3 regions of the Zoogloea sp. GW822-FHT05C07 genome follow, and region 3 is predicted to be linked to each of the others. Evidence: predicted binding sites of a transcription regulator. Region 3 holds the regulator's gene; each other region holds the start of a gene.
The links. Region 3 encodes FNR, which switches genes on or off when oxygen is low (the NO sensors DNR and NnrR bind a similar motif). Its sites were predicted from a motif close to TTGANCTAGNTCAA; they were not measured.
Positions count from the first base shown of each region.

Region 1 (10,645 bases), 830 kb from region 3:
GGGAAGACGTCGAGCCGCGACTGGCTCAGCGCATACACGCCGTAACCGAGCAGCAGGCAGGCCAGGGCGACCATCACGCCACGCAGGCGCACGGCGGAATCGATGAGGGCGGTCAGCATCACGGGCGAGGGCGTCAGTCGTTGTCCGTCTGTCCAGCCGTCGCGGGCCGCGACTCCTCGGACAGCAGCAGCTGCGCGCCGCGAACGACGACCTGTTCGCCGGCTGTGAACGCGCGTGTCACGATGAAGTCGCCATCCCGCGGTTGGCCGGCATCGACGGGGCGCCGCGCGAAACGTGCGTCGGCAATCTGCACATAGGCCCACGGCTGGCCGCCGTACCAGACGATGGCGTCGGCCGGAATGCGCACGCCGCCAGCGCCTGGTGCATGGGCGCTCAGGCGCAGGCCGGCGGGCAGGTCGGCCGTCGTGCGATAGAAATGCGCCTGTCCGTGGAAGGCAGCATCGGCTTGTGGGGAGGGCGATACGCGCCGGGCCTCGAGGGGCGGCATGCCATCGCTGGTGATGAAGACCACCGGCGGCGCTTCATTCGTCGGCGGCACGACACGCAGCAGGGCTTCGTGCCGTGCCAGCAGGGGTGCGAGCGCACGGTCTCCCTGGCTGTCGGCCCAGTTGGCGATGACCGTGCCGAACTGGTTGCGCAGCGCGCTTTCGACGTTGCCTAGGGTTGCCTGGGACGCGCGTGACTTGGCATTTGCCGCTGCGACGGCGGTGCGGGCGGCCTCCAGCGCCTTGAGCGAGGCGGTGCCGCCATCCTGGTACAGGGCTTCGATGCGGGCCTGCTCGGCGCGGGCGGCTCCGAGGGCGGCGTCGGCTGCCGCCAGATCTGCCGCGGCCGCGTCGCGGCGGCTGGTGAGTTCCGCAAGAGGCTGCAGGTCGACCACCGTGCCGTAGAACTCCGCGCCGCTGCCCGCGCCGGCCGGGGCGAGCGCGGCGGTCCGGATGTCGCTGCGCACCTGCACGGCCTTGTCGAGGCTCAGTACGGTGAGGCCGTCCTCCACCGTCACACGCGACGGGATGGCTGCGCCGTCCTGCTCCGCCTCGCGGCCTTCTTCCGCGCGGGATTGCAGGAAACCGGCCACGCTGAGTCCAATCACCAGGAGCGGTACGAGCACCAGCGAGGCGCGTCTGAGGGTCTTGTTGGGCATCATCACTTCAGGTTGCGATTGTCGTCCGCCGCTATGGCGAACGGTTGTTGCAGGGCGTCTTCCAGGCGTCCCACTGCGCTTTGCAGTTGCAGGTGGGCATCTAGTACGGACAGGCGGGCAGCCAGCTGTAGCCGCTCGGCCAGCGCCACGGCCAGGCGGTCCTCCTGGCCGGCGGCGAAGGCCTTGTGCAGGCGCGAAAGCTGGCGTGCCTGTTCGGCGAGCTGGGCTTCCCGCTGCTGCAAGCTTTCCTGGGCGCTGACGCATTCGGTCATCGCGGCGTCCGTTTCCACCAGGGCCTGGCTTTCCAGCAGATGGATGCGCGCCTTGGCCTCCCGGCGCCGTCCGCGTGCTTCGGCGATGGGGCCCTCGTTGCGATTGAAGAGCGGTAGCTCCAGGCCACCGAAAGTGAAGCCAGGGCGGCGGGCGCCCTGGTCGAAGGTGTAGCCGGGGCCCAGGGTGATGTTGGGATACTGGCGGGCAATCTCTACCTGCAGCGCGGACTGGCTGGCGTCGAATTGGGCCAGTGCGGCGGCCAGGTCGGCGCGATTCAGCAGCGCCTGCCTTTGTAGTGTGCGGGCGGGCAGGGGCGGGAGCGGCTGCTCGAAGGCCGACAGGTCCAGCGCCACCGCGCCGAGCGCCGGCAGACCCACGCCCAGCGCGGTGGCCACGGCGGCGCGGGCGTTGTCGGCCTGGCGCCGGGCGGCCAGCTGCTCGCCCTGGGTTCGCAGCAGGGCGAGCTGTTGCTGACTGGCTTCCCAAGGAGAAACGTCGCCCAGCACACGCCGCCGCTCGAAGCGTCCTGCGATGTCCAGGTCGAGCAGCGCCTGTTGCTGAAGGAGGGTCCCGCGGGCTTCCGCATGCCACAGGGCCAATAGCGCCGAACGCAGGCGGCTGCGCACGCCCCACGCGGAGGCTGCGAAGCCGAAGCGTGCCGCATCGCCAAGTTGCGACGCCTGATTGATGCGGTAAGTGCGACGGCCGCCGGTTTCGATGGGAATATCGAGGGCGAAACCCAGGGTCCAGGGTGATGTGCCGGCCTGGGGATTGAGCGTGCCCTGCAGCGGCAGTTGCAGGGTCGGATTTGGCCGTTGTGCGGCGGTGAGGCGACCGGCTTCCACCGTTGCCAGGCGCGCGCGAGCGGTCTCCAGTTCCGGATTGTAATAAAAGGCCGCCAGTGTCAGTGCCTCCAGATTCCAGCTTTCCGGCGGCAGGGCCGTGCCGTGCTGCAGGAGGTAGCGCTGCAGCTCGGCCGAGTTCAGCGTGCGGGCTTCATGGGTGTCGGCGATCGCGGCGGCAGACAGGGGCTGCGGATCGAAGTGGTCGGTGGCACAGGCCGTGAGCGCCGCGCAGGACAGCACGAGGATGCGCCGGGCCCATGCCGGCAGGGACGTCCCGCGGCCCCACCGGCGCGGGGGCTGTGGCAAACCGCTCATCAAGACATGCCTACCCTGTATAAGAAGATGCCCGGCGGAAGCCGGAAACGCGCAACACTACCGTGAGTGGCGGATTTACTCCAGCACGCAGGCCCAGGGCCGGGCAGGCGGCTTGTGGAACATTTCCCCCTTGGCCGTGGATTTGGGCGTGCCGGGGAAGGGGCGGTCGAATAAGATGTGCGCCCCCAATGTTTTGCCCGTCGGATGCACCGATGGCAGCGTAGATAGGATAGATATGGATACACCCCCGAACCCGCCGGAAGCCCTGCGCTTCTCCCGCACCTTCAGCGGCAACCGGGTGTGGCTGGCCGTGGGCCGGACCGTACGGATCCGGGGCGATGCGTTTCGGGTCTTTGGCCATCTGCCCGAGAGCTGCCTGGGCCAGGCGAGCCATTGGCGACGCCGGCCGGGCGACGTACGGGATGCCCTTGAGCAGGCCATGCTCAAGGAAGTCGGTGCTGAGCTGGAATACGCGCTGGAAGCGGCGATCATCGAAATCGGCGCCTACCTGGACGCCTGTGCGGCGGAAGGACTGCAAGCCAATCTGCGCAAGCTGAAGGAGCTGTGGTCCGGCGGCGATCTGGATCTTTCCACGGTCGGCAAGGGCCTGGCCCAGTCCCTTAACGATCTGCGCGCCAAACAGCGCCACCACGATCTGGCGGAACAGATCGGGCGGACGCTCAAGCTGTCCGATTATCCGGCCACCTTCCAGGCCGGCCGGCGTACGCGCCGGCTGGTGGCGGTGCTGGGGCCCACCAATTCCGGCAAGACCCACGACGCCTTCGAGCGCCTCGCAACAGCCGCGTCCGGGGTGTATCTGGGGCCGCTGCGCCTGCTGGCGCTGGAGGCGTTTACCCGCTTGAACGAGGAGTTCGGCGTCAGCGCGTCCCTGATCACCGGCGAGGAGCATCGTATCGTCGAGGGCAGCCGCGTGACGGCGTCCACCATCGAGATGCTGGACTCCTCCACAGCGGTGGAGGTGGCGGTCATCGACGAGATCCAGATGCTGGACGATCCGGATCGCGGCTGGGCGTGGACCCAGGCGGTGGTGGGCGCCAATGCCCGCGAGGTGTGGCTGGTCGGGGCCTTGTCGGCAGAGCCGGCCATAACGGCGCTTGCCGCCCGACTGGGCCTGCCGCTGGAGATCCGGCGCAAGCAGCGCAAGCATCCGCTGGTGGTGGGGCAGGCGCTGGGCAACGATCCCGCGGCCGCGCTGCGGCGCGCCAAGCCCGGCGACGCCTTCATCGTCTTTTCGCGGCGGGACGCCCTCAATCTGCGCGACGATCTGATGGCCCTGGGAAAGTCGGTGGCCTGCATCTATGGCGCGCTGTCGCCGGAGGTGCGGGAACGGGAGGCGCACCGTTTTGCCGGCGGCGATGCGGACATCCTCGTCGCTACCGACGCCATCGGCATGGGGCTCAATCTGCCGATCCGGCGCGTCGTATTCACCGCCGTGCAGAAGTATGACGGCACGTCACGGGGAACCCTGTCGCCGTCATTGTTGCAGCAGATCGGCGGTCGCGCCGGGCGCTTCGGCCATCACGACGAGGAGGGCGTCGTGGCAGGCCTTACCCCGGCCGAGCACCGGGTGGTGAGCAGTCTCATGAAAACCCACCAGGAACCGCTGGAGGCGAAGGGCTTCCAGATCACGGCGGGTTCGGCCTACCTGGAGCAGATCGCCGAAATGTCGGGCGACCGCCGGCTGGAGGCGCTACTGTCCCTGTTCCTGCTCCACGCGGACTGCGGCGACGGCTTCTTCACGCCCCACATTCCGGAGGAACAGCTGGCCCGCGCGGCCCAGCTGGACCGCATGAAGAACCTCAGCCTGCATCAGAAGCACGTGTTCTCGATGGCACCGATGGCATCGCAGAACGAGACGATCGACGGCGTGTGGCGCGACTGGGCCTACAGTGCCAACAAGGGCAAGACGATTGCGCTGGATTTCCTGCCCCAGTCGCCGCGGCGTGCCTCGCTGGAGGAGGCGGAAACCACCGTGCGCCTGCTGGCCGCCTATCGCTGGTTTGCCTACCGGCTGCCCGAACTGTTCGTCGATCTGGAACTTGCCGACATGCATCTGGCGCCGTGGATCGCCGCGGTGGATGGCCACCTGCGCAGCCGCCGCCGTCAGGGTGCAGGAGGCGGGCGCAAGGGCGTGCCGAGCTGGTACTGGCCCGTCAGGCGCTGACGGGCGGGGGCGTTTCGTCAGGGCGTCTGCTGGTAAACGCTGTACGCGCTCATGACCTTCGGCGGTTTGATGCCACCGGTGACCGGGTCGAACAGGGACGTGGACTTGGTGGGCTGGTTGGCGAACGCCGCCGCGCGGTCTTTCGTGGCTTTGGTGCCGACCAGCATGTTGGTCCTTGCGTCGTAGATGCTCTTGGTTCTTGCATTGGTCAGGCGGGAGGGCGTACCACCCGGACCACGACCACCAGTTGCATCGACAAGGAGTGATCCGCTGCCCGCCTTGAGACCGGCACGGGCGCGCTTGCCAGTCGAATCACAGGCACTGTAGATGTCGGCACTCTGCCCGCTCAGGCTGGAGGGATCGGTGGACAGTACGACCCGTCCCGACGCTTCCTGGCGCGAGACGGCGCTGGGCCTGGCATGTCCGGAGATGCCCTGCATGGCGCACATCGTGGCGGATGGGGGACGCAGGTCCTCCGGGCGGACGCCCTCCCGGCTCATCACGTTCACGCCACCGAAGCCGGCCTGGGCGCCGGGGCCCTTGCGCATGGCCAGCAGCTTCTTGCGGGCCATGAGTGAACTGCTGTTCTGCTGGTTGTTCATGGCGGACGACGGGGCCCGGCTGGCGAAGCCGGTGTCGAGGGACCATGCGTAATCGACCGGTGCGAGCAGGATGACAATCGCGCAAAGTAGGGGTATGGCTTGTTTCACGACGGGGACTGGACTATCCGAAAGTGCTAAAACTACCCCAATGCCGTGCGAATGACGAGAAGTTTCTTTGACGACGGTCAATGTAGGTTGTTGTCACGTTTTCGCCATGTGGCGACTCGGATAAAGTATCGGTCTTTCTGATACGCGGAATGCACCCCATGGCAGTCGAACTCTTCAACAACGGCAAGCATGCCTGTCTGGCCTTTTATGATCTGGTGGACGAGGAAGCCGACCATGCGGTGCAGTGCAATCAGTTCCTGATCGTCGATGGTGAGCACGGCGCGCTGATCGACCCGGGCGGCAACATGACCTACAACGGCCTGCTGATGTCCATGCAGCGCTTCTTCCCGTCGCGTGGGCTCGACTACATCTTCGCCACTCACGCCGACCCGGACATCATCGCGTCACTCAACAAGTGGATGGTGTCCACCCATTGCAAGGTGATGATCTCCCGTCTGTGGACGCGCTTTGTGCCGCACTTCACCACCGGCAAGGATTATTCGGCGCGGATCATCGGCATTCCCGACGAAGGCATGAACATCCCGCTGGGCGAGAGCAAGATCAAGGCGGTGCCGGCCCACTTCATGCATTCGGAAGGCAACTTCCAGTTCTACGATCCGGTGTCCAAGATCCTGTTCTCCGGCGACATGGGCGCCTCGCTCGTCGATCACACCCAGGCGGCCGAGCCGGTGCGGGATTTCGACGACCACGTGATCACGATGGCCGGCTTCCATCGCCGTTACATGATCTCCAACAAGATCTGCCGCTTCTGGGTGAACATGGTCCGACAGATGGATGTGGAAATGATCGTGCCGCAGCACGGCTGCCGTTTCGAGGGCAAGGTCATGGTCAACCGCTTCCTCGACTGGATCGAACAGCTGCCGTGCGGCATCGACCTGCTGACCCAGGACAACTACCGGATGCCCTGACCGGAGCGTTTCCGGTTTCGCGCGGGAGTGGTGTTTACTGCTTCCGCGACAGGTGGGTGATGGCCCGCGTCAGGCCGTCCAGCGTGAGGGGGAACATGCGTTCTCCCAGCAGTTGCCGGACGATGCCGATGGACTGCCGGTAGTCCCACATGCGCTCCGGCTCGGGGTTGAGCCAGGCGATGGCGGGGTAGGCGTCGGCGAGGCGGCGCAGCCAGGTGGCGCCGGGTTCAGGGTTGCTGTACTCGATGGAGCCGCCCGGCTGCAGGATCTCGTAGGGGCTCATCGTTGCGTCTCCTACGAAGATCAGCTTGTATTCCGGGCCGTACTTGTGGAGCACGTCGAGGGTCGGCGTGCGCTCGCTATGGCGCCGACGGCTGTCGCGCCATACGTGGTCATACACGCAGTTGTGGAAGTAGAAGTACTCCAGATGCTTGAACTCGGTGCGGCAGGCCGAGAACAGCTCCTCACAGACCTTCACGTGGTCGTCCATCGAGCCGCCCACGTCGAAGAAGATCAGCACCTTCACCGCGTTGTGGCGCTCGGGGCGCATCAGCAGGTCCAGGTAGCCGGCGTTGCGCGCGGTGGCGGCGATGGTGCCGTCCAGGTCCAGTTCGTCCGGTGCGCCAAGGCGGGCGAAGCGGCGCAGGCGGCGTAGCGCCACCTTGATGTTGCGGGTGCCCAGTTCGACGGTGTCGTCCAGGTTGCGGTATTCCCGCTGGTCCCACACCTTGATCGCCGTGCGGTTGCCGGCCGATTCGCCGCCGACGCGGATGCCTTCCGGGTTGTAGCCGCTGTTACCGAAGGGCGAGGTGCCGCCGGTGCCGACCCATTTCGAGCCGCCCTGGTGGCGCCCTTTCTGCTCCTGCAGGCGCTTCTTGAACTCATCCATCAGCTTGTCCCAGCCGAGCTTCTCGAGCCTGGCCTTTTCTTCGGGGCTGAGGTGTTTCGTCGCCATGGCCTTCAGCCATTCCTCGGGCAGATCCACTTCCAGGCCGAGGATGGCCTCGATGCCCTTGAAGTACTCGCCGAAGGCCTGATCGAAGCGGTCGTACTGGCTCTCGTCCTTGACCAGGCTGGCGCGGGCCAGAAAGTAGAAGTCTTCCATGCTGTGCCCGCCCAGGCCAGCTTCGAGGGCTTCGAGCAGGGTCAGGAATTCCTTCGTGGACACCGGCAGCTTGCGGCTCTTGAGGTGCAGGAAGAAGTCGATGAGCATGGCGGCGTCCGGCTCAGCGGTTGCGCTGGGCCATGTAGACCAGGCGCTCGAAGAGGTGCATGTCCTGCTCGTTCTTCAGCAGCGCGCCATGCAGCGGCGGGATGGCAGCCTTCTGGTCGGGGGAGCGCAGGGCCTCTACCGGAATCTCTTCGGCCACCAGCAGTTTGAGCCAGTCGATCAGCTCCGACGTGGACGGTTTTTTCTTCAGGCCCGGCACGTCGCGCAGGCCGAAAAAGACCTCCAGGGCCTCCTTCAGCAGGGCCTGCTTGATACCGGGGAAGTGCACGTCGACGATCTTCTGCATCGTGTCCCGGTCAGGGAACTTGATGTAGTGGAAGAAGCAACGGCGCAGGAAGGCGTCCGGTAGTTCCTTCTCGTTGTTGGAGGTAATGAAGACGATGGGGCGGTGGCGAGCCTTGACGGTCTCGCGGGTCTCGTAGACATGGAACTCCATGCGGTCGAGTTCGCGCAGCAGGTCGTTGGGGAATTCGATGTCGGCCTTGTCGATCTCGTCGATCAGCACCACGGTCGGCTCGTCGGCATCGAAGGCCTGCCACAGCGTGCCCTTGACGATGTAGTTGCCGATGTCCTTCACCTTGTCGTCGCCGAGCTGGGAGTCGCGCAGGCGGGACACCGCATCGTATTCGTACAGGCCTTGCTGGGCCTTGGTGGTGGACTTGATGTGCCACTGCAGCAGCGGCATGCCGAGGGCTGCGGCGACTTCCTCGGCGAGCATGGTCTTGCCGGTGCCGGGCTCGCCCTTGATGAGCAGCGGGCGCTGCAGGCGGATCGCCGCATTGACGGCCAGCATCAGGTCGGGGGTGGCGACGTAGTTGTCGGAGCCTTCGAAACGCATGGGGAGTCCTCGCAGGGGTTTTCTCGATTATAGCGATGGTGCTTTACGTGCACGGAAGATGTGTGCGGCGGTGCTCACCGTGGCGACGTGGATGTCCACCGTGTCGTCGATCTGGCGGGCGTAGCCGCCGGCCATCGCGATGGCCACCGGCAGGCCGCGGCGCCGGCACTCGCCGAGCACCAGCTCGTCGCGGGCGGCGAGTCCGGCCTTGGTGAGCTTGAGGCGGCCGAGGCGGTCGTCTTCAAACGGATCGGCGCCGGCCAGATAGATGACCAGCTGCGGATCGGCGCGCCGGAACACCTCGGCCAGCGCCGGCTGCAGCGCGTCGAGATAGGCCCCGTCGCCGCTGCCGTCGGGCATGTCCACGTCCAGGTCGCTGCGTTCCTTGTCGAAGGGATAGTTGTGGGCGCCGTGGATGCTGAAGGTGAAACAGTCCGGCCGGTTGGCGAGGATCGCTGCCGTGCCGTTGCCCTGGTGCACGTCGCAGTCGACGATGGCCACGCGTTCGACGCGGCCTTCGGCGCGCATGGCCAGCGCGGCAATCGCCGAGTCGTTGAAGACACAGAAACCTTCGCCCCGGTCGCGAAACGCATGGTGGGTGCCGCCGGCCAGGTTGGCGGCGCAGCCGTCTTCGAGAGCGGCGCGGCAGGCGGCCAGCGTGGCGCCGGCGGAACGGCGTGAGCGCTCGACCATCGCCTCGGACCACGGAAAACCGATGCGCCGCTGGGCCTCCTTGTCCAGCATGCCGCGGGCCACGCTTTGCAGGTAGCGGGCATCGTGGGCGCGCAGGATCTCGGTATCGCTGGCAGCCGTCGGGACGTGGAAGTCGTCGGCATCGAACAGGCCGCCGGCGAGCAGGCGGGTGCGCAGGCGGGCGTACTTTTCCATCGGGAAGCGATGGCCTTCGGGCAAGGGCAGTACGAAGTGGTCGGCGTAGAACAGTTTCATCGCTGGGGGCGGGCTAGGGTGGTGGAGCGGGGGCAAAGCCCGCTGCTATCATTGATTGATCCACGGCCTCTGGGCCGGACATCGGGACGCATCATGCACCTTCTAGAGAATTTGGGGGCCCTCCATCCGGAGGTCACGGCGATCCGCCGCGACATCCACGCCCATCCTGAACTGGCCTTCGAGGAGCACCGTACTGCGGCCCTGGTTGCCGAGCGCCTGGAGGCGCTGGGCATCGAGACTCACCGGGGCATCGGCAAGACCGGCGTGGTCGGTGTGCTGCGGGCCGGCAACAGCCAGCGGGCCATCGGCCTGCGCGCCGACATGGACGCGCTGCCGATCCAGGAGAAGAACGACTTCACGCATCAATCCCGCCATCCGGGCCGCATGCATGCCTGCGGGCATGATGGGCACACCGCCGTGCTGCTGGGTGCGGCCGCCTACCTGACGCGTAATCCCGATTTCGATGGGACGGTCTATTTCCTGTTCCAGCCGGCAGAGGAAGGCGAGGGCGGCGCGCCGGCGATGATCGCCGACGGGCTTTTCGAACGTTTCCCGATGGAGGCGGTGTTCGGCCTGCACAACTGGCCGGGCCTGCCGGTCGGGCAGATCGCCGTGCATCGCGGGCCGGTGATGGCCTGCGCCGACCGCTTTGATATCGAGATCCGCGGGCAGGGTGCCCATGCGGCGATGCCGCACCAGGGCATCGACCCGGTGCTCACCGGCGCGGCGCTGGTGCAGGCGCTGCAGTCGGTGGTGTCGCGTAATGTCGACCCCCTGGATTCGGCCGTGCTGTCGCTGACCCAGTTCCATGCCGGCGACGCCTACAACGTGATTCCCGAAGTGGCGCAACTGTGCGGCACCGTGCGGGCCTTCCGGCCCGAGGTGGAGGCCAGCGTCGAGGCGGCCATGCAGCGGGTGTGCACCGGCGTCGCCGCGGCCTTCGGCGCCGACATCCGCTTCGAGTACCGGCGCGGCTACCCGGCGACGATCAATTCGGTGCCGGAGGCGGAGTTCTGCGCGGCGGTGGCGAAGGAGATCTGCGGCGACGCAAACGTGACGGTGGATCCCAAGCCCAGCATGGGCGCCGAGGACTTCGCCTACTTCCTGCAGGAAAAGCCCGGTTGCTACGTGTGGCTCGGCAACGGGCCCGGTGAAGGCGGTTGCACGCTGCACAATCCCCATTACGATTTCAACGACGAGGCGATT
Region 1 is NZ_CM179510.1:4,583,941-4,594,585, forward strand. It holds gene AC3QL2_RS21170 (efflux RND transporter permease subunit) at 1-119, opposite strand, end outside; gene AC3QL2_RS21175 (efflux RND transporter periplasmic adaptor subunit) at 134-1,132, opposite strand; gene AC3QL2_RS21180 (TolC family protein) at 1,168-2,598, opposite strand; gene AC3QL2_RS21185 (helicase-related protein) at 2,834-4,783, shown strand; gene AC3QL2_RS21190 (hypothetical protein) at 4,801-5,493, opposite strand; gene AC3QL2_RS21195 (oxygen-binding di-iron domain-containing protein) at 5,652-6,422, shown strand; gene AC3QL2_RS21200 (vWA domain-containing protein) at 6,457-7,635, opposite strand; gene AC3QL2_RS21205 (AAA family ATPase) at 7,649-8,491, opposite strand; gene AC3QL2_RS21210 (histone deacetylase family protein) at 8,519-9,439, opposite strand; gene AC3QL2_RS21215 (M20 aminoacylase family protein) at 9,533-10,645, shown strand, end outside.
Region 1: the regulator FNR is predicted to act here: its motif matches at 5,561-5,574, upstream of AC3QL2_RS21195 (oxygen-binding di-iron domain-containing protein).

Region 2 (10,645 bases), 1.0 Mb from region 3:
GCCCGCCTGCAGGCCGACGAGGCCCGCGCCCGGCGGGGCCGCCTGAAGATCTTCTTCGGCGCCAGCGCCGGGGTCGGCAAGACCTGCGCGATGCTGGCCGCTGCGCGCCAGCAGCTCATCCAGGGCGTCGACGTGGTGATCGGCGTCGTCGAGACCCACGGACGCATGGAAACCGAGGCGATGGCCGACGGCATCGCCCGCATTCCTCCTCGCCAGATTCCCTACCGGGAGCGGCTGCTGCCTGAGTTCGATCTGGACCGGGCGCTGGAGCGCAAGCCCGGCCTGATCCTGGTGGACGAACTGGCCCACGCCAACGTGGCCGGCTCCCGCCATCCCAAGCGCTGGCAGGACGTGGAGGAGCTGTTGGCAGCCGGCATCGACGTGTATTCGACGGTGAACGTCCAGCACCTGGAGAGCCTCAACGACGTGGTCAGCGGCATCACCGGAATCCGCGTGTGGGAGACGGTGCCGGACCGGGTTTTCGACGACGCCGACGAGGTCGTGCTGGTGGACCTGCCGCCCGACGAGCTGCTGCAGCGCCTGCGCGAAGGCAAGGTATACCTGCCCAACCAGGCGGAGCAGGCGATCCGCAACTTCTTCCGCAAGGGCAACCTGCTGGCGCTGCGCGAACTGGCCCTGCGCCGTACCGCCGACCGGGTGGACGAGGACGTCCAGCAGTACCGCCGCGACAAGTTCGTGTCGCCGGTCTGGCAGACCCAGGACGCCCTGCTCGCCTGCATCGGCCCGGAAGCAGGCAGCGACAAGATCGTGCGCAGCGCCGCCCGCCTCGCCGGGCGCCTCGAAGCCCCGTGGCATGCGGTGTACGTGGAAACGCCCGAACGCCAGCGCCTGCCTGCCGTCAGCCGTGACCGTATCCTGAAGGCCCTCAAGCTGGCCCAGGATCTAGGTGCCGCTACGGCCACCCTGGCCGGCGCACAGGTGGAAGCGGAGGCCGTGCGCTACGCCCGCAGCCACAATCTGTCGCGCATCCTGGTCGGCCAGGACGCGCCGCGGCGCTGGCGCTTCTGGGAGCGCGGCATCGCCGAGCGCATCGGCCACCTCGCTCCGGACCTGGACGTGATCCAGGTAGCCCACGCCGGGCTCACGCCCCCCGAGGCCGGGCGCCCGGCCGCGGAAGGAGGCGGAGAGGCCGCCATCGCCTGGCGTACCTACGCGCTGAGCGCCGCCGCCTGCGGCCTCGCCGGCCTCATCGCGATGCCGCTCCATGCCTTGGTGGACCTGGCCAACATCGTGATGGTCTTCCTGCTGGCGGTGGTGCTGGTGGCCGTCCGCCTGGGGCGCGGGCCGGCCGTGCTGGCGTCCTTCCTGAGCGTGGCGATCTTCGACTTCTTCTTCGTCCCGCCGCGCCTGTCCTTCGCGGTCAGCGACGTCCAGTACCTGATGACCTTCGCCGTGATGCTGGTAGTCGGCCTGGTGATCGGCCAGCTCACCGCCGGCTACAAGCATCAGGCCCACGTAGCGGGCAGCCGCGAGAACCGCATGCGGGCCCTTTACGAGATGTCCCGCGACCTGTCCGGCGCGCTGTTGCCCGAGCAGATCGCCGAGATCGGCGAGCGCTTCCTGGTAGCCGAGATGGGCACCCGTGCCGCCTTCCTGCTCGCCGACGAGACGGACCACCTGCCGGCGCCGCTGTTCGCGTCGGCCGGCCTGCCGGAGATCGACCCCGGCGTCGCCCAGTGGGCCTTCGACCACGCGGAAGCGGCCGGCCAGGGCACCGACACCCTGCCCGCCAGCCCCCTGCTCTACCTGCCCCTCAAGGCACCGATGCGCCTGCGCGGCGTGCTCGCCCTCGAACTGCGCGACCCGGGCCGCCTGCTGGAGCCCGAGCAACGCCGCCTGCTGGACACCTTCGCATCCCTGATCGCCATCGCACTGGAGCGCGTCCATTATGTGGATGTCGCCCAGCACACCACCGTTCAGATGGAATCCGAAAGGCTGCGCAACTCCCTGCTGTCGGCCATCTCCCACGACCTACGCACCCCGCTCAGCGTGCTGATCGGCCTCGCCGACTCCATGTTCCTGACCCGACCTCCACCCACCGCAGCCCAGGCCGGCATCTCCCACCAGTTGCGCGAGCAGGCACTACGCATCAACGCCCAGGTGGACAACCTTCTCGACATGGCCCGCCTGCAGGCCGGTCGCATCCAGCTCAACCGCCAGTGGCAGCCGCTGGAGGAAGTCGTCGGCAGCGCCCTCAAAAGCCTGCGCCCGATCCTCGCCGGCCATCAGATCCGGGTCGAACTGGACGATGATCTGCCCCTTGTGGAGGTGGATTCCGTACTGATGCAGCGGGTGTTCTGCAATCTGCTCGAGAATGCCGCCAAGTACACGCCGGCCGGCAGCCACATCTGGATCCGGGCCCACGAGACGGCGCAGCACATGGAAGTCCGCGTCGAAGACGACGGTCCTGGTCTCCCCGCCGGGCGCGAGGAAAGCCTGTTCAAGAAATTCGAACGTGGCGAGCAGGAAGGCAGCACGCCGGGCGTCGGCCTCGGCCTGGCGATCTGCCGGGCCATCGTCGAGGCCCACGGCGGCCGCATGCACGCCTGCCGGAGCAGCCAGGGCGGCGCCTGCTTCGTATTCACGCTGCCCATCGGCACGCCGCCGCCCCTCGTCGAAGACGAGGACGAGGACGACCGTGCCCCCTGATGTATCGAAAGGAAAACCGTCATGCCCGAGCCGAGCCCCCGCGTCATCGTCGTCGAGGACGAAGCCCAGCTGCGCCGCTTCGTGCGCCTGGCCCTGGAGAGCGAAGGCTGTGAAGTCCATGAGGCCGACGGCGTCAAACGCGGCCTCATCGAAGCCGGCACCCGCAAGACGGACCTGCTGATCCTCGACCTGGGCCTGCCGGACGGAGACGGCATCGAGCTGATCCGCGAGCTGCGCACCTGGTCGGAGATCCCGATCATCGTGCTGTCGGCGCGGACCGCCGAGACCGAGAAGGTCGCCGCCCTCGACGCCGGGGCCGACGATTACCTGACCAAGCCCTTCGGTGCCGCCGAACTGCTGGCCCGCGTGCGCGCCCACCTGCGGCGGCGCTACAAATCGGGCAGCAGCGGGCAAAGCTCGGTGAGCTTCGGGACGGTCAAGATCGACCTGGGCAAGCGCCTCGTCGAAAAGAACGGCGTTCCGGTGCACTTGACCCCGATCGAATTCCGCCTCCTCGCCTACGTGGTGTCGAACCCGGACTGCGTGCTGACCCACCGGCAGCTGCTGAAAGCGGTGTGGGGCCCGTCCCATACGGAAGACGCCCACTATGTGCGGGTCTACATGGGACATCTGCGCAAGAAGATCGAGGACGACCCCACCGATCCGGACCACATCGTCACAGAACCGGGGGTCGGTTATCGTTTCGTCGCAGAGGCCCCGGCCCGCGATACCTAGCCTGCAGGCAGGCCGCCCAGCGCACGGCCGATTGTGGATAGACGATGATGTTTATTTATACCCGGATTTTATTTGCAATTTATTTTAACCCGGGTAATATTTAAGACAGATCAACTCATCCAGCCCGACCATGTCCTCATCCAGCCCCACGACCTACACCACCTTCGACGGCCCGCGCCGCATCGCCGGCGGCAGCCTGCAAGACAACGCGCTGGCCGCCAAGCGGGCACTCGAAGCCGACGCGGGCGGCACCGTGCTCACCTTCGATGACAGCACCGGCCGGCTCGTGGACATCGACTTCCGCGGCAGCGACGCCGATGTGCTGGCCCGCCTCGAACAGAACACCGCCCCCGCCGCAACCGAGGCCGAACCAACCGCCGAAACCCGCGGCCGTGGCCGGCCGCGGCTGGGCGTCGTCGCCCGCGAAGTCACGCTGTTGCCCCGCCACTGGGACTGGCTCGCCTCCCAGCCCGGCGGCGCCTCGATCACCCTGCGCAAGCTGGTGGACGAAGCGCGCCGGGCCGGCTCCGCGCAGGACGGCCGCCGTCAGGCCCAGGAGCGCGCCTACCACTTCATGTCCGCGCTGGCCGGTGACCTGCCCGGTTTCGAGGAAGCCTCCCGGGCCCTGTTCGCTGACAACCAGCCAGTCTTCCTGCAGCGCACCGATGCCTGGCCGGCGGATCTGCGCGACCACGTCCGCCGCCTGGCTTTCGGCGATACGGCCTGAACGCACCCCTGACAGAGCCGGCAGACATCGCGCTGACCGGATGACATATCCGGCCGTGTTTCGGCAATTCACGGAACATCGGCGGACGAACGCGCTCCAACGCGGGAGCCGCGCGCCGGAGCCCTCCCCGGTGCGCGGCTCTGCATGACCATCGCCCCCGCAGCAGGGGGCGATCCGTTCCTCAAAACGACCAACAAGACACGCCAGGAATCCTTCATGACACAGCAGACCACCCTTGCCCCGACCATCACCCTCGCCAATGGCGTCGCCATGCCCCTGCTCGGCCTCGGCAGCTGGCCGATGAACGACCAGGAAGCCGCCCACACCGTCGCCGAAGCCATCGGCCTGGGCTATCGCCTGATCGACACGGCGGAGAACTACGGCAACGAGCAAGGTGTCGGGGAAGGCATCCGGCGCTCGGGCGTCCCCCGCGACCAGATCTTCCTCACCACCAAGTTCAACCGCCAGTGGCACAGCGTTGCCGGCGCGCGGGAAGCCTGCGAAGCCAGCCTGAAGCGGCTGGGCGTCGATTACATCGACCTGCTGCTGATCCACTGGCCGAACCCGGACCAGGACCACTACGTGGACGCCTTCCACGGTCTGATCAGGTTGCTGGAGGCCGGCCTGGTCCGCGCCATCGGCACGTCCAACTTCAAGCCGGATCATCTGCAGCGCCTCTTCGACGCCGGCCTGGTGCCCCACCACAACCAGCTCCAGCTCGATCCCTACCACCGCCGCGACGACCTGCTCGCCATCCACAAGGCGCATGGCATCACCACCGGCGCGTGGCGCCCCCTCGGCCGCGGCAACGAGATGCTGACCGACCCGGTGATCACCGCCATCGCCGAAGCCCATGGCCGCACCGCCGCGCAGATCGTCCTGCGCTGGATCGTCCAGCAAGGCATCGTGACGACGCCCAAGTCCGCCAACCCCACCCGGCTGGCCCAGAACCTCGCGCTGTTCGACTTCACGCTGTCGGACGCCGAAGTGGCCGCCCTCGATACCCTGGACCGGCCCGACCCGACGATGCTGAACGCCGACGTCTTCGGGCACTGAAACCCGGAGGCTGCGGCCTCCACGCTGCCCATGGACGCCCCCGTGCCCGGTCGCCGGGCGCAGGGGCCGGAAAGCTGCTAATATATGAAACAGCTACAAACCATATATTCGAGATCCGAGCCATGGGCATCGTCAAAATTTCCGAGCAGATGCACGAGAACCTGCGTCTGACGAGCGGCGCGCTGAGCCGCTCCATCAACGCGCAGGCCGAGCACTGGCTGCGTGTCGGCATGCTGGCCGAACTGAACCCCAATCTCCGCTACGGCGAAATCTGCCAGCTGCTGATCCAGACCGAGCAGCAGGCCCTCGACGCGGCCGGTCTGGCCGCCGAAGCAGGAGGTGCCGCAGCATGAGAGCCCTGAGACAAGTCCCCATCCGCTCCCAGGAGGAGATCGCCCTGTCCCGCCACGCCGGCGGCCTGGCTGCCGACGTGCTGCGGATGATCGGCGAACACGTCAAACCCGGCGTCAGCACAGACGAACTCGACCGCCTGTGCCACGACTACATCGTCGATGAACTCAAGGCCATCCCGGCCAACGTGGGCTATCACGGCTACCCGAAGACGGTCTGCGCGTCGGTTAACCACGTCATCTGCCACGGCATCCCGTCGGACAAGAAGCTGAAGAACGGCGACATCGTCAACATCGACGTGGCCGTCATCAAGGACGGCTGGTTCGGCGACACCAGCCGCATGTACTACGTCGGCGAGCCCGGCATCCTGGCGCGACGGCTGGTCCGCACCACCTACGAGGCGATGGTCGCCGGCATCCATCAGGTTCGCCCCGGCGCCACGCTGGGCGACGTCGGCCACGCAATCCAGAGCGTCGCCCACCGGGAAGGCTTCAGCGTGGTGCGCGAGTACTGTGGCCACGGCATCGGCGACATCTATCACGACGAGCCGCAGGTCCTGCATTACGGCAATCCGGGCCAAGGCCTGCGCCTGGAGCCCGGCATGGTGTTCACCATCGAACCGATGATCAACGCTGGCCGCGCCGCCACCCGCCAGTTGCCCGACGGTTGGACCGTAGTCACCAAGGACCGCTCCCTGTCGGCCCAGTGGGAGCACATGGTTGCCGTCACCGACACGGGCTTCGAGGTACTTACTCCGTGGCCGGACGGCTACGGCGATTACCCGGCGATCCTGCCGCCGGCCTGAACGCCTGCACTGAACACCTGAACCGGGCACGCAGAAAAAAGCCGGAGCTTGCGGCTCCGGCCTTGGTCAGTCTGCTCAAGCGGCCGCCGGAACCCCGGCGGCCGTTTCACAATCAGGCGACCGAACTGCGGATCAGGTGATCGAAGGCGCTGAGGGACGCCTTGGCACCTTCGCCCATCGCGATGACGATCTGCTTGTACGGCACCGTGGTGCAATCGCCGGCGGCAAAGACGCCCGGCACCGAGGTCTGGCCCTTGGCATCGACGACGATCTCGCCGCGATCGGACAGCTCGACCGTGCCCTTCAGCCAGTCGGTGTTCGGCAACAGGCCGATCTGCACGAAGATGCCTTCGAGCTCCACCTGCTTCTCCTCGCCGCTGACGCGGTCCTTGAAGCGGATGCCGTTCACCTTCTGGCCGTCGCCGGTCACTTCGGTGGTCTGCGCCTGGGTGATCACCGTCACGTTGGGCAGGCTGTTGAGCTTGGTCTGCAGCACCGCGTCGGCACGCAACTGGTCGGCGAACTCGAGCAGGGTCACGTGGGAGACGATGCCAGCCAGGTCGATGGCCGCCTCGACACCGGAGTTGCCGCCGCCGATCACCGCCACGCGCTTGCCCTTGAAGAGCGGGCCGTCACAGTGCGGGCAGAAGCACACGCCCTTGGCCTTGTACTCCTTCTCGCCGGGCACGTTCATCTCGCGCCAGCGGGCGCCGGTGGAGAGGATCACTGTCTTGCCCTTCAAGGATGCGCCATTCTCGAGCTGCACCTCGACCACCTTGCCCGGAATCAGCTTGGTGGCGCGCTGCAGGTTCATCACGTCCACCTCGTACTGCTTCACGTGCTGTTCAAGCGCAGCGGCGAGCTTGGGCCCTTCGGTCTCCTTCACGGAGATGAAGTTCTCGATGCCGAGGGTATCCATCACCTGGCCGCCGAAGCGCTCCGCCACCACGCCAGTGCGGATGCCCTTGCGTGCCGCGTAGATCGCTGCCGCCGCGCCGGCCGGCCCGCCACCAATCACCAGTACGTCGAAGGCATCCTTCGCTGCGATCTCTTCCGCCGCACGGGCGGCCGCGCCGGTGTCGAGCTTGGCGACGATCTCCTCGATGGTCATGCGGCCCTGGCCGAATTCCTGGCCGTTGAGGAAGACCGTCGGCACGGCCATGATGCGGCGCTCGTTCACCAGGTCCTGGAACAGCGCGCCGTCGATCATCGTGCTGGTCACGCCCGGATTGAGCACGGCCATCAGGTTGAGGGCCTGCACCACGTCCGGGCAGTTGTGGCAGGACAGGGAGATGAAGGTCTCGAAGTCGAAGCGGCCCGGCAAGGCCTTGATCTGCTCGATCACCGCCGCATCCACCTTGGGCGGGTGACCGCCGGTCTGCAGCAGCGCGAGGATCAGGGACGTGAACTCATGCCCCATCGGAATGCCGGCGAAGTGGATGCGCGGTTCCTCGCCCGGCACCGCCACACCGAAGGACGGGCGCAGCGCGTGGCTGCCGTCGTCCCGCAGCGTGACCTTGTCCGAGAGTTCCGCGATATCGACGAGCAGGCCGCGCAGTTCCTGCGCTTTGGCGCTGTCGTCAAGGGAGGCGACCACCTCGATCGGGCGCTGGAGCTTCTCGAGATAGGCCTTGAGCTGGTTCTTGATATTGGCGTCGAGCATGGTCTTGTCCTTTTATGTGGGCGTCGTTCAGGCCCCCATGCCTGAACGGTGAATAGGACACATCATATCGACGGGCCGCGCATTGCTCCAATTGATTGATGGAATCGATTCAATACCTATTTTCTATCGGCGTGGAGTGCAGGCGCCACACGCCGCGCCAATCAATTGGCGTGGGCCGAAATGAGCAGCGGCCACATGTGGCTTCCCGCCGCGTGTCCTGCCTCCTGCCGGGGGAGGACTCCCGGCTTGAGCGTGAGGCGCACACGGAGATCCGCGCTCAGCTTGTGCGTGGAGTATGGCAGCGCCACCTCGCCCCCCGTCGCCGGCAACTGGACCGGCACATCCAGGCCGAAGACCTCCACAGCGCTGAACAGGTACTGCATTTCCGGCAGCACGCTGATGACCAGTGTGTACCCGGCGCGACTGTTGGTCGTGACCGTCAGCTTGATGCCTTCGGGGTTTCGTTTCGACGGAATGTCGATATGGCGTGTGCCGTCACCGAGTTCATCGTCACCGATGAGCAGTTCGCTTGGTTGAATGGACGTGGAATAGGCATAGAGCCGTACGTCGCTGGCGACGGCTGAACGTTCTTCATGCAACCTGGCCGCAGCGGGGAACAGGTAGGTCGCGGCGCACAGCACGGCGACGACAGCTGCGCCCGGCAGGAACCCGATGACGGGCGCCCGCGATACGGGAAAAGGGGGGACGCCGTCCTGGAGTACGGTTTTGTCGCTCATGTTGATGGTCCTGTTCTGGATTCTGTTGGTACCCGAAGGCGACGGGTTGATTATTTTTCTGAAGCGCCAGTTGCCATCCGCAAGTTCCAGGCCATTTTTTTATTTGTTTAAAAACAACAACCTAAATAATAATATTGGCATTTATCGAAAAGTCGTAAAGAAAACTGACGTTTTAATAGTTTTTGTTATATTTTTTGTACTCGCTAAGCATTTGCCCCCGCAATGCGGCCTTCCTGCCATGAAGACCGGTATTGGCCCTAGCAAAAGACGGGCAAAACCCAAAATGGGGGGCGAGGCGGGCTGCGACACAGATCACGCTCGCAACGAGAGTTTTCGCGGTTCCCGATTTTCGGAGGTGTCAAAAAATCCGACAGAATCCGGCATTCGGATGCACCGGCCGAGCAAGCCCGCACTTGGCAGCAGCCTCAATATTTCTAAGTCAAGTCTTTAGAAATCATCGTTTTACTCCGTCACGTCCAGGCCCTACGATAGCCCGGTACAAGCTCGGCAAGCCCTGGCCTTGCTGCCGAGCCAAGCTTTCATCGTGAGCAGACCCATGTCGCCCTACTACAGCCATCGCAGATGGCAGAGCAACCCCCACTCACGCGAAACCGGAATCGCCGGACGTCCGGGCCGCTCCATGCCGTGCCAACCCCACATCCCCCGATGACGCTTCCCGCCCCTCCCGCCTCCCGCCCGCCGGAACACGCCACCTCGGCGCGGCTGCCGCCCCTCATCGCGCTGTCCTACTTCGAGGTGGCGGCCCGCACCGGCAGCTTCAGCGAGGCGGCCAAGCTGCTGCACGTCTCGCCGGCCGCGGTCAGCCATCAGGTGAAGGCCCTCGAGAGCATCCTCGGCATCCCGCTCTTCGTGCGCCATCACCGCAAGGTGGTGCTGACCCGCGCGGCGGATCTGGCCTTGCCGCGCCTGCAGGAGGGCTTCGCCGCGCTGGCCGATGCGGTCGAGCAGCTGCGGGCGCACCGGGACGACGAGTCCATCATCACGGTGTGCGCCGAGCCCCTGCTCGCCACCAAGTGGCTGGTGCCACGCCTGCACCGTTTCTACGCCGCTTTTCCGGATGCCGAAGTGCGCCTGCAGGCCAGCCTCGGCTCGGTGGACTCGGTGGTCGGCGGGCCGGTCCCGCTGGCGAGCTTCCAGCGTTCGGGCATCGACGTATCGCTGCGCCTCGGTTTCGGGGTCCATCCGGAGCTGCACGTCAGTCCGATGTTCCCACTGGTCCTCGTGCCGATGTGTGCGCCAGCCCTGCTGCCGCGCCTGTCCGTGCCGGCCGACGTGCTGCGTGTGCCGCTGCTGTGCGACAGCACCTACCTGCGTTCGCCAGCCCGCTTCGGCTGGGCCGAATGGCTGGAGCAGCAAGGCATCCCGCGGCCCACGCCCTTGCGCGAACAGCGTTTCGGCAACGGTCTGCTGGCCCTCGAAGCGGCCGTCAGCGCTCATGGCGTGTGGCTGGCCAGCCCCGAGCTGACGATCGCCGAACGGGAGGCCGGCAAGCTGTGCATTGCCTTCCCGCAGGCCACAGCACTGGCCTTGCGGACGCCTGTCGCCTATCACCTCACCTGCCCGCCGGCCGCCCTCGAACGCCCCATCGTGCGGGCCTTCCAGGACTGGCTGCAGCTCGAAACCACCACGGCGGGTGCCGCGCCCCTGTTGCCCGCCTCGTAGGAGAACGCCATGCCCCCCATTCGTATCGCCGCCTTGACGGCGCTGGCCATGCTCGCCTTCGCCGCCAATTCCCTGCTGTGCCGGCTGGCACTGCGCGACGGCCACATCGACGCAGCGAGCTTCACGGCGCTGCGCATCGGCTCGGGCGCGCTGGTGCTGTGGCTGCTGCTGCGCCTGCGCGGCGGCGGAAGCGGCGCCCGCCACGGCAGCTGGCCGTC
Region 2 is NZ_CM179510.1:4,782,861-4,793,505, reverse strand. It holds gene kdpD (two-component system sensor histidine kinase KdpD) at 1-2,670, shown strand, start outside; gene kdpE (two-component system response regulator KdpE) at 2,692-3,405, shown strand; gene AC3QL2_RS22070 (DUF2239 family protein) at 3,536-4,132, shown strand; gene AC3QL2_RS22065 (aldo/keto reductase) at 4,349-5,188, shown strand; gene AC3QL2_RS22060 (ParD-like family protein) at 5,311-5,541, shown strand; gene map (type I methionyl aminopeptidase) at 5,538-6,344, shown strand; gene ahpF (alkyl hydroperoxide reductase subunit F) at 6,457-8,007, opposite strand; gene AC3QL2_RS22045 (hypothetical protein) at 8,169-8,744, opposite strand; gene AC3QL2_RS22040 (hypothetical protein) at 8,743-9,195, shown strand; gene AC3QL2_RS22035 (LysR family transcriptional regulator) at 9,411-10,427, shown strand; gene AC3QL2_RS22030 (DMT family transporter) at 10,437-10,645, shown strand, end outside.
Region 2: the regulator FNR is predicted to act here: its motif matches at 3,506-3,519, upstream of AC3QL2_RS22070 (DUF2239 family protein).

Region 3 (10,645 bases):
GCGGCATGCGCGAGTGTGCAGTGCAATCCGCCGAGAGGTGCGAGCACTGCGCAAATCGATGTTGCGATGGAGAGTTTCTCTGGAATGAAGCGAGCTTTTGGCATCACTGTCTCGGCGAGGGGAGTGGCGGAATCGGCATACCGTAGCACTGCTAGCTTGCAGAAGGGCTCGACTCGCGTGTAATTCGCGCGAAGGGCGTCGTGCACACGGTGGCAGGGGCTCAAGCTGCGCCTGTCTCCGCCGTTAATCAGCCGGGGCAGTCGTCCCGCTTTCCGGAGTATCACGTATGAATGCGCCAGAACCGAATTTTCACGGGATAGCCTCGCGCACTGGCGAGCTTGCCCGCATCGTCCGCGTCAATGAAGAGATCAAGGCCATCGTTGCAACGGCTTTCCGTATCAACCTCATGGCCTTGAATGCGATCTTCCTGGCCAAGCGGGCCGGTAACGCAGCGCTGGGCTTTGGTGTGCTGTCCAATGAGTTGCGGCGCTTTGCCCAGGATCTGACCCGTCACATGGCATCCCTGCGGGAGATGACGTCCGGTTCGGTCGGCAGTGTCACCGGCGTCGTGCAGCAGCAGCGCATTGCGGCGATTCTGGCGGCGGCGCTGAAGCTCAGCGGTGATGGCGTGCCGGGCGCGCGGGAGGCCCGGCGGCGTGGCGCTGCGCGGCTTGCCGAGCAGCAGGTACGCCTGCGCTCCCTCGATCTGCGTTTGCGCGCGGCCGTCGAGGAAACCCAGCAGCTAGTCGAATTGGGCGGTGTGCTGGCCCGTTCGGCGAAGATCGAGGCGGCCTATGGTGGTAGCTTCAGTGCGGCATTGATGCAGGTATCGACGGATTTTGCCGAGGTGATTGCGCAGATCAAGCGCTCCCTCGAAGTTCTCGGCAAGGAACGCCTTGTAAAGGATTAGGAAACCCATGAAACAGGCCCATTGCATCTACCAGGACGAGGAACACCGCTGGCTGGCGATCGCGCGGGATGTGACCAAGCCTGGTTACATCATCGATACCAACGAATACGTGGTCGCCCACGGGGAAGAAGCCCTGTTGTGCGACCCGGGTGGGATCGAGATCTTTCCGGCGGTTTTCTCCGCGCTTTCGGCGGAGTGCGATCCGACGCGGCTGGCAGGCATCTTCGCGTCTCACCAGGATCCGGACATCATTTCCTCGCTGGCCCTGTGGCTGGAGTTCAAGCCCGATCTGAAGTGCTACACGAGCTGGCTCTGGCAGAGCTTCCTGCCCCATTTCGGCGGGCAGGATTCGACCTTTGTGCCGATCCCCGATTCGGGCATGACAATCCGCCTCGACGGCCTGGAGCTGCAGGCGATCCCGGCCCACTACCTGCATTCGTCCGGCAATTTCCACCTGTACGACCCGAAGGCCAAAATCCTGTTTTCGGGCGATGTCGGTGCGGCCCTGCTGCCGGCTGACCATAACGAGCTGTACGTGCAGGACTTCTCCCGCCATATCCGTCATGCGGAAGGTTTCCACAAGCGCTGGATGGGCTCGGACCGGGCCAAGCGCGACTGGTGCGAGCGCGTTTCCCGCCTGGAGATCGACATGCTGGTGCCGCAGCACGGGGCCATCTACCAGGGCGCCGATGTACAGCGATTCATCAACTGGTTTGCCGCACTGGAAGTTGGCGTGCTGCGCGGCTAAAGTGTTGCGGCCCCGCTTTCGCGGGGCCCGCCGGCAGCTGGGGCTTTGCCGCGGAACGATGGAGGCGCGGCATGTATCTGGCTCTCAAGCATTTCCACATTACCTGCGTGGTGCTCAGTGGTTGCGGCTTCGCATTGCGGGGCTGGTGGTCGTTGAGCGGTTCGCCGCTGTTGCAGGCCCGCCTGACGCGGGTACTGCCGCATATCGTCGATTCCTGCCTGCTGGCCAGTGCGCTCGGCCTGGCCTGGATGGCGGCCCAATATCCCTTCGTGCATGCCTGGCTGACCGCCAAGGTGCTGGGCTTGCTCGTCTATATCGGGCTGGGGAGTGTTGCGCTGAAGGCGAGGCGCCCGCGTGGGCTGCGCGCCGCGGCCTATGTGGGCGCGCTGGCGACGCTGTCGTGGATAGTGTCGGTGGCGGTCAGCAAGAATCCGCTCGGCTGGCTGGCCTGGCTGTAAGGCCAGGGCCGGCGGCGGTCAGGCTGCGTGGTGGTTGAGCAGGCGCTTCAGGCCCGGTGTGTCGAGGATGCGGATGTGCTTCTGCTGGACGGCGACCAGGCCTTCTTCCTGAAAGCGGGAGAAGGCGCGGGACACCGTTTCGAGCTTGAGGCCCAGGTAGGAGCCGATCTCATCGCGGGTCATGCGCAGGTGGAATTCGGACGGCGAGAAGCCCCGCGCGGTGAAGCGCTGGGACATGTTCAGCAGGAAGGCCGCCAGGCGCTCTTCAGCGCGCATCGAGCCGAGCAGCATCATTACGCCGTGGTCGCGGACGATCTCGCGGCTCATGATCTTGTGGAACTGGTGCTGCAGGCTTTCCACCTCCCGTGACAGCTCTTCGAGCCGGTTGAAGGGGATCACGCAGACTTCGCTGTCTTCCAGCGCGATGGCGTTGCACGAATGGTGCTCGGTGCTGATGCCGTCGAGGCCCAGCACTTCGCCGGTCATCTGGAAGCCGGTCACCTGGTCGCGGCCGTCCTCGAGGATCACGTCGGTCTTGAAGGAGCCGGCGCGGATCGCGTAGATCGCCTCGAAGTTGTCGCCGGAGCGGTAGAGGTGCTGCTGCCGCTTGATCTTGCGGCGGCTGCCGACGAGCTCGTCGAGCTGGTCGATCTCATTGGGGTCGAGGCCGAAGGGAAGACACAACTCCCGCAGGTTGCACTGGGAACACGCGACCTTGATGTCCACGACCGTCACCGGAATCACCGATTTCATCTGCACGCGCAATCACCTGAACTGGATGGTTTTACCAACGTTTGGAGCCCTTTGATCCACGTCAATACTGTTTTGGATCGATTCTGCGATTGTTCAGCGCAACCAACAGAAGTGCACCATGAACACGACACAAAAAGACCTGATATTCGATCCCGAGCTCATTCGCAAGTTTGATGTGAATGGCCCGAGGTATACGTCGTACCCGACCGCTGACCGCTTCGTCGAGGCGTTCAACTCCGATGCCCTGGAGCATTGGCTCGGGAGGCGCACTGTCGGCGGAATCGGCAAACCGCTCTCATTATACTTCCACATCCCCTTCTGCAATACGATCTGCTACTACTGCGCGTGCAACAAGATCATCACCAAGGATCACGGTCGCTCCGCCAAGTATCTGGATTATCTTGAAAAAGAAGTGGACATGCAGGCGGCCAAGCTCGACGGGTCGCGGGAAGTACTGCAACTGCACCTGGGCGGCGGCACGCCGACCTTCCTGTCCCACGACGAACTGCGCCGCCTGATGGGCATGGTCCGCAAGCACTTCACGCTGGTGCCGGACGGTGAGTATTCCATCGAGGTGGACCCGCGCAAGGTGGACGAAGCCACTGTTGCGCTGCTGGCCGAGCTCGGCTTCAACCGCATGAGCGTCGGCATTCAGGATTTCAATCCGGACGTGCAGAAGGCGGTCAACCGCGTCCAGAGCGAGGAAGAAACCAAGCTGGTAATCGACGCGGCGCGGGCCCATGGCTTCAAGTCGGTCAGCGTGGACCTGATCTACGGCCTGCCCAAGCAGAACGTCATCAGCTTCAACCGCACCCTTGAGCAGATTCTGGCGCTGTCGCCGGATCGCCTGTCGATCTACAACTACGCGCACCTGCCGACGCTGTTCAAGCCCCAGCGCCGCATCGTTGACGCGCAGCTGCCGTCCGGCGAGACCAAGCTGCAGATCCTGCAACTGGCGATTCGCCGCCTGACCGAGGCGGGCTACGTGTATATCGGCATGGACCACTTCGCCAAGCCGGACGACGAGCTGACCACGGCCCAGCGCCAGGGACGCCTGCATCGCAATTTCCAGGGTTATTCCACCTACGCGGAGTGCGACCTGCTGGCCTTCGGCGTGTCGGCCATTGGCAAGGTCGGTCCGACCTACGCGCAGAACGTGAAGACCCTCGACGAGTACTACGACATCATCGACACCGGCCGCCTGCCGGTGCTGCGCGGCATCGAGCTGACGCCGGACGACCTGCTGCGGCGGGCCATCATCCAGGCGCTGATGTGCCACTTCGAGCTGTCCATCGAGTCCATCGAGATCGCCCACCTGATCGATTTCAACAAGTATTTTGCTGCCGAACTCGCCGACCTGCGCGAGATGGAGAAGGGTGGCCTGCTGAAGATCGACAAGCAGTGGATCACCGTGCTGCCAGCCGGCCGCATGCTGGTGCGGGCGATTGCGATGGTCTTCGACAAGTACCTGCGCGCCGACCGGGAGCGCACCCGTTACTCGAAGGTGATCTGAACTTCCGGCCGGCTGGCCGCTCCGAGGTGGGCGGGCTAGAATGCCGAGCCAAGTGTTGGAACGCGCCCCGTGTTGCCCACGGGGCGTTTTTGTTTGTCCAGGTTGAATCTCCATGCCCGAAACCGGCTATTTCGCAGTCTTCCTCATCGGCCTGCTCGGCGGCACCCACTGTGTCGGCATGTGTGGCGGCATCGTCAGCGCGCTGACCGTGCAGCTGCCCGGCCAGCGGCGCAGTGACTGGCCCCTGCACCTGGCCTACAACGTCGGGCGGATCAGCAGCTACACGCTGGCCGGCGCGGCGATGGGGGCGATCGGGACGGTCGGCCTGCTGTTCAACAACATCCTGCCGATCCAGCTGGTCCTGTACGTGGCCGCCAACCTGATGCTGGTGGCGCTCGGGCTCTACCTGACCGGCTTCACACGGGCCCTGTCCGGCGTCGAGCAACTCGGCCACAAGCTGTGGGCGCGCATCCAGCCGCTGACCCGGCGCTTCCTGCCGGCGCGCAGCGTGAGTCAGGCCCTTCCGCTTGGCCTGCTGTGGGGCTTCCTGCCCTGCGGCCTGGTTTACAGCGTGCTGGCGACGGCCCTGGTGACCGGCTCGGCCGAGCGCGGCGCGGGCCTGATGCTGGCTTTCGGCCTTGGCACGCTGCCCAACCTGCTGCTCGCCGGCATGCTGCTCAAGCGTCTGCGCGACGTGGTGCGGAACCGGGCGGTGCGGACGGGGTCTGGATTGGTGGTGCTGGCCTTCGGCGTGTACGGCCTGGTGACGACGCCGACCCTCGGCAGCAATCTGTGGAATGGCGTGGTTTGCCATTTCTGAGTCTTTTCCTGGAAGGCGGAGCGAATCATGAAAATCCTGCTGGCCGTCGATGATTCTCCGGTAGCCGAGCGTGTCGTCGATCAGGTGATCGCGCTGGCGGGCCAACTGAAGAGCGTGCCGGATGTGCATGTGTTGTATGTGCATCCGCCGATTCCCATCGAGTTCGCGACCCGCCACGTGGCCCGGGCAGCCCTGGATGCCTATTACCGCGATGAAGGCGAAGGCGTGCTCAAGGCGCCGCTGGCCCGCCTCAAGGCGGCCGGTTTGCAAGTAACGCCGCATATCCTCGTGGGCCAGCCGGCCGACGTGGTGCTCCATCAGGCGACCATTCTGGAATGCGATTACCTGTGCCTCGGTCGGCATGGCCGCGGCGTGGTGGCGGATCTATTTGTCGGCTCGGTAGCAACGCGGGTGCTGCAGCGGGCCACGCTGCCCGTGCTGCTGGTGGGCTGAGGGAAGCTAAGCATGGGGAACGAGCCAGGTATGCGTTACGACCTGCCGGTCTCGGGAATGAGCTGCGCGGCCTGCGCGACGCGGCTCGAGAAGGTGCTCAACCGGCTGCCCGGCGTTAGCGCCGAGGTCAATTTCGGCACCGGCAAGGCTCGCCTGGCTGCGGCGCCCGATGGTGCCGGTGCGCCGGACATTCTGGCGGCGATCCGCAAGGCCGGCTTCGACGTGGCGCCCCAGACGCTGCAGCTGAGCCTGTCCGGCATGAGCTGCGCGGCCTGCGCGGCGCGCATCGAGAAGGTCGTCAATCGTCTGCCCGGCGTGGAGGGCAGCGTCAATTTTGCCGCGGAAACCGCGCGGGTCCGTTACGTGCCGGGGTTGTCCGAGCCGGCGGCGATCATTGCTGCGATCCGGAAAGCGGGTTTCGATGCGACTCCCGTCATCACCCGCGACCGCGAGGCCGACAAGCTGCGCAAGGAGGCCGAGTTCCGCGCCGAGCTGCGGCTGTTCTGGATTTCGGCGCTGCTCAGCGCACCCTTCCTGGTCCAGATGGTCGGGATGTTCTCCGGCGTTCTGGGGGCGGGCGAGCATCATGCGGAGTGGCTGCCGCGCTGGCTGCAGTGCCTGCTGGCGACGCCGGTGCAGTTCTGGATCGGGCGGCGCTTCTACAAGGGCGCGTGGTCGTCCCTGCGTGGCGGTGGCGCCAACATGGACGTGCTGGTGGCGCTGGGCACCAGCGTTGCCTACTTCTTCAGCCTGGTCGTGGTGGTGTTCGACCGCCATGATCTGCACGTGTATTTCGAGGCCTCGGCGAGCATCATCACGCTGGTCTTGCTCGGCAAGCTGCTGGAAGCGCGGGCGCGGGCGCGCACGTCGGCGGCCATCGAGGCGCTGCTGCGCCTTCAGCCGCCCACCGCCTGGGTCGAGCAGGATGGCGCGTTGCAGGAGATGCCGGTCGAGCGCGTCGTGGCAGGCATGGTCTTCGTGCTGCGTGCCGGTGATTCCGTGCCGGTGGATGGCGAAGTGCTGAGCGGCGAATCGTCGGCCGACGAGGCGATGCTGACCGGTGAGAGCGTGCCGGTGCCCAAGAAAGCCGGCGACAAGGTCTTTGCGGCAACCGTCAATGGCGATGGCGCGTTGCGCTGCCGGGCCACCGGTGTCGGTACCGAGACCTTGCTGGCCGGCATCGTGCGCCTCGTCGAACAGGCCCAGGGCGGCAAGCCGGCGGTGCAGAAGCTGGCCGACCGCATTGCCGCCATTTTCGTGCCGACGGTGGTGGCGATTGCCGTACTGACCTTTGTGGCTTGGTGGTGGCTGGGTGGCGAATTCGCGCCGGCCCTCGTCAATGCGGTGGCCGTGCTAGTGATCGCCTGTCCCTGCGCACTGGGTCTGGCCACGCCGACGGCGGTGATGGTCGGGACCGGGCAGGGTGCCCGCGCCGGCATCCTGGTGCGCAACGCCGAGGCGCTGGAAATGGCAGAGAAGATTTCCGTGCTCGCGGTGGACAAGACCGGCACGCTGACCGAGGGACGCCCGGCGGTGCTGGATGTGCGTCCGGTGGCAGGCGTGGCGGCGAACGACCTGCTGGCCGTCGCTGCGGCGGTCGAGCAGGCCAGCCATCATCCGCTGGCCAAGGCCGTGGTCGATGCGGCGCAGGCGGCCGGCCTGAGGTGGAGCCTGGCCGACGCGGTTCAGACGAGTGGCGGCAAGGGCGTCAGCGGTCGTGTGGATGGGCGCGAAGTGTGGATCGGCTCGCCGGAGTTTCTGGCCGGGCAGGGGGCCGAGTTGCCGTCAGCGGTGTTGCAACCCCTGCTCGAAGCGGCCTTGACGCCGGTGTGCGTGGCTGTCGATGGGCGGCCGTGGGGCGCGCTGGGCCTCGCCGATCCGCTGCGCGCCAGTTCCCGGGCGGCGGTAACGCGTCTGCAGGGGCTCGGCGTGCGGGTCGTGATGCTGACCGGCGATCATCCGGCGGTGGCGGCGCGCATCGCGGCGGAGGCCGGCATCAGCGAATACCGCGCCCAGGTGCTGCCGGGCGAGAAGGCCGCAGCGGTGGAGGCCCTGCGCGGCAGCGGCCGGGTGGCGATGGTCGGTGACGGCATCAACGACGCGCCGGCGCTGGCGGCAGCGGACGTGTCCTTCGCGATCGGTGCCGGTTCCGACGTGGCCATTGAGGCGGCTGACTTGACCCTGGTGCGTAACGACCTGAACAGCGTGGCCGATGCGATCTCCCTGTCGCGGACGACCCTTGGGAAGATCCGCCAGAACCTGTTCTTTGCCTTCATCTACAACGTGCTGGGCATTCCTGCCGCGGCGCTGGGCCTGCTCAACCCGGTGATCGCCGGCGCGGCGATGGCCATGAGTTCGGTGTCGGTGGTCAGCAACTCCCTGTTGCTGCGGCGCTGGCGCCCGGGAAAATCCGACTGAAAGGAAAAACGATGGAAAACGTGGTGATCAAGGTCGGCGGCATGAGCTGCCAGGGCTGTGTGAAGAACGTGACCGGCGCGCTGTCCGCGACGCCCGGCGTGGCCAGCGTGGAGGTTTCCCTGGAACAGGGCGAGGCGCGCGTCAGCTACGACCCGGCCAAGGTGTCGGCCAACGCGCTGCGCACGGTGATCGAGGACGCCGGCTTCGACTCGGATTGAGCGCTTTCCGTCATAAGGGTTTGTCCCAGCGTCACAAGGCTCACTTATAATACCGAGCTGTCTTATATCTAATAACGGGAGGTAGTGATATGGGTTTCGATCAGGTCAAGGCTGGCAAGGATGTTCCGAACGACATCAACGTGATCATCGAGATCTCCGCTCAGGGCGATCCGATCAAGTTCGAAGTGGACAAGGACAGCGGCGCCGTCTTCGTTGACCGCTTCATGGGCACCTCCATGCGCTATCCGATCAACTACGGCTACGTGCCGCACACCGTTGCTGGCGACGGCGACCCGGTGGACGTGCTGGTCGTGACCCCCTTCCCGCTGCAGCCGGGCGTGGTCATCCGTGCCCGTCCCGTTGGCGTGCTGAAGATGGAAGACGAAGGCGGCGTGGATGCCAAGGTCGTTGCCGTGCCGGTGTCCAAGCTGACCCCGCTGTACGACAAGGTCCAGACCATCGACGACCTGCCCGAGCTGCTGATGAAGCAGACCGTGCACTTCTTCGAGCACTACAAGGATCTGGAGCCGGGCAAGTGGGTCAAGGTGACCGGCTGGGGCTCCGTCGAAGACGCCAAGAAGGAAATCCTCGACGGTCTGGCTGCCGCTGCCAAGTAAGCGCCTGCCTGCTGCCATGAACAAGGGCCCGCGTCATGCGGGCCTTTGTTTTTTTGGGCCTTCGTTTGCCGCGATGCCAGTCAGACCGCCTGCCCGGCCGCGTAGCCCGACGCCCATGCCCACTGGAAGTTATAGCCGCCCAGGTGGCCGGTGACGTCCATCACTTCGCCGACGAAGTACAGGCCCGGGACTTTCCGCGCCTCCATGGTCTTCGACGACAGTTCCCGCGTATCCACGCCGCCCAGCGTCACTTCCGCCTTGGCGTAGCCGAGAGTGCCGTTGGGCGTGATCGTCCAGCCAGCCAGGGCCGCGGCGATGGCATCAAGCTCCTTCGGGTTGAACTGGTTGGCCGGGCGGTTCCAGCCGCGCTGCTCGCACCAGGCGTGGGCGAAGCGCTTGGGCAGGCGGTCGGCGAGCAGGTTGGACAGCAGGGTCTTGCTGCGCGCCCGTTCGCCGAGCCAGGCGCGGACATCTTCTGCCGGGAACAGGTTGACGATGATCTGCCGGCCACCGTCACTGTCGCCGTAGTCCCGAGCCTGCCAGTAGGACGACACCTGCAGGATCACCGGGCCGGACAGCCCGCGGTGGGTGAACAGCAGGTTCTCGCGAAAGTGCCCGGCGCCGCATTCGGCGACCGCATCGAAGGCCATGCCGGCCAGCTCCTTGTAGATGGCCAGTTCTTCCGGCGGCAGCGTCAGCGGCACCAGCGCCGGCTTGGGCGGCACGATGGCGAGGCCGAACTGCTCGGCGATCCGGTAGCCCAGCGGCGAGGCGCCGATCTTGGGGATCGACAGGCCGCCGGTGGCGATCACCAGGTTTTCGCAGCCGAAGTGGCCGTGGCTGGTGTCGAGCTGGAAGCGCGCCTCGGGTGTGTCGCCGGCCGTCACACCGTTGAGCGAGCACGGCATCGCCCAGCGCACGTCGCCGTTTTCACATTCGGTGCGCAACATGTCGATGATGTCCTGGGCCGAGTCATCGCAGAACAGTTGGCCGTGTTCTCGCTCGTGCCAGGGGATGGCGTAGCGGGCCATCAGGTCGAGAAAGTCGGCGGGCGTGAAGCGGGCCAGCGCCGAGCGGCAGAACTGCGGGTTGCGCGACAGGTAGTTGGCGAGGCCGACCGTCAGGTTGGTGAAGTTGCAGCGGCCGCCGCCGGAGATGCGGATCTTCTCGGCGAGCTTGGCGGCGTGGTCGAGGATCAGCACGCGGCGGCCGCGCTGCCCGGCCTGGGCTGCGCACATCATGCCTGCCGCGCCGGCGCCGATCACGATGACGTCGAAGTGGGAGCCGGTGACAGGTGGTTTGATGTGCGGATTCATGGACTTGGCGAACAGAGGTAAGGCCGGGAAGGGCGGGGAGGATAGACCCTGGCTTGCGTCAGGGCAAACACTGCTTACATCGTCATTTGCCTGAATGGCTTACGCTGCTAGGCTTGATGGATATTGAACGAAAAGCTCGCTCGCGCCACCGGCGCGGAGAACAAGGGACAAGAACATGATCGAAAAGCTGCGCGCCGCCGGCAGGCCGGCAAAGTGGGCGCTGCGGGGGCTGGCTGTGGTGGCCCTGGTGGGAGTGGCGGGATTCTGGATCGCGCCGCCGCTGGTCAAGTCGGTGGCCGAGAAGCAACTCGGCGAACTGCTGCATCGCCCGGTGACGATAGAGGGGTTGTCGATCAATCCCTATGCGCTGTCCGCCGAGGTGCGCGGCTTCCGCATGCTGGAGCCGGATGGCAAGAGCCCG
Region 3 is NZ_CM179510.1:3,753,606-3,764,250, forward strand. It holds gene AC3QL2_RS17395 (methyl-accepting chemotaxis protein) at 287-910, shown strand; gene AC3QL2_RS17400 (oxygen-binding di-iron domain-containing protein) at 918-1,658, shown strand; gene AC3QL2_RS17405 (SirB2 family protein) at 1,730-2,116, shown strand; gene fnr (fumarate/nitrate reduction transcriptional regulator Fnr) at 2,135-2,869, opposite strand; gene hemN (oxygen-independent coproporphyrinogen III oxidase) at 2,988-4,382, shown strand; gene AC3QL2_RS17420 (sulfite exporter TauE/SafE family protein) at 4,495-5,202, shown strand; gene AC3QL2_RS17425 (universal stress protein) at 5,230-5,655, shown strand; gene AC3QL2_RS17430 (heavy metal translocating P-type ATPase) at 5,686-8,073, shown strand; gene AC3QL2_RS17435 (heavy-metal-associated domain-containing protein) at 8,085-8,291, shown strand; gene ppa (inorganic diphosphatase) at 8,381-8,908, shown strand; gene AC3QL2_RS17445 (BaiN/RdsA family NAD(P)/FAD-dependent oxidoreductase) at 8,989-10,224, opposite strand; gene AC3QL2_RS17450 (DUF748 domain-containing protein) at 10,400-10,645, shown strand, end outside.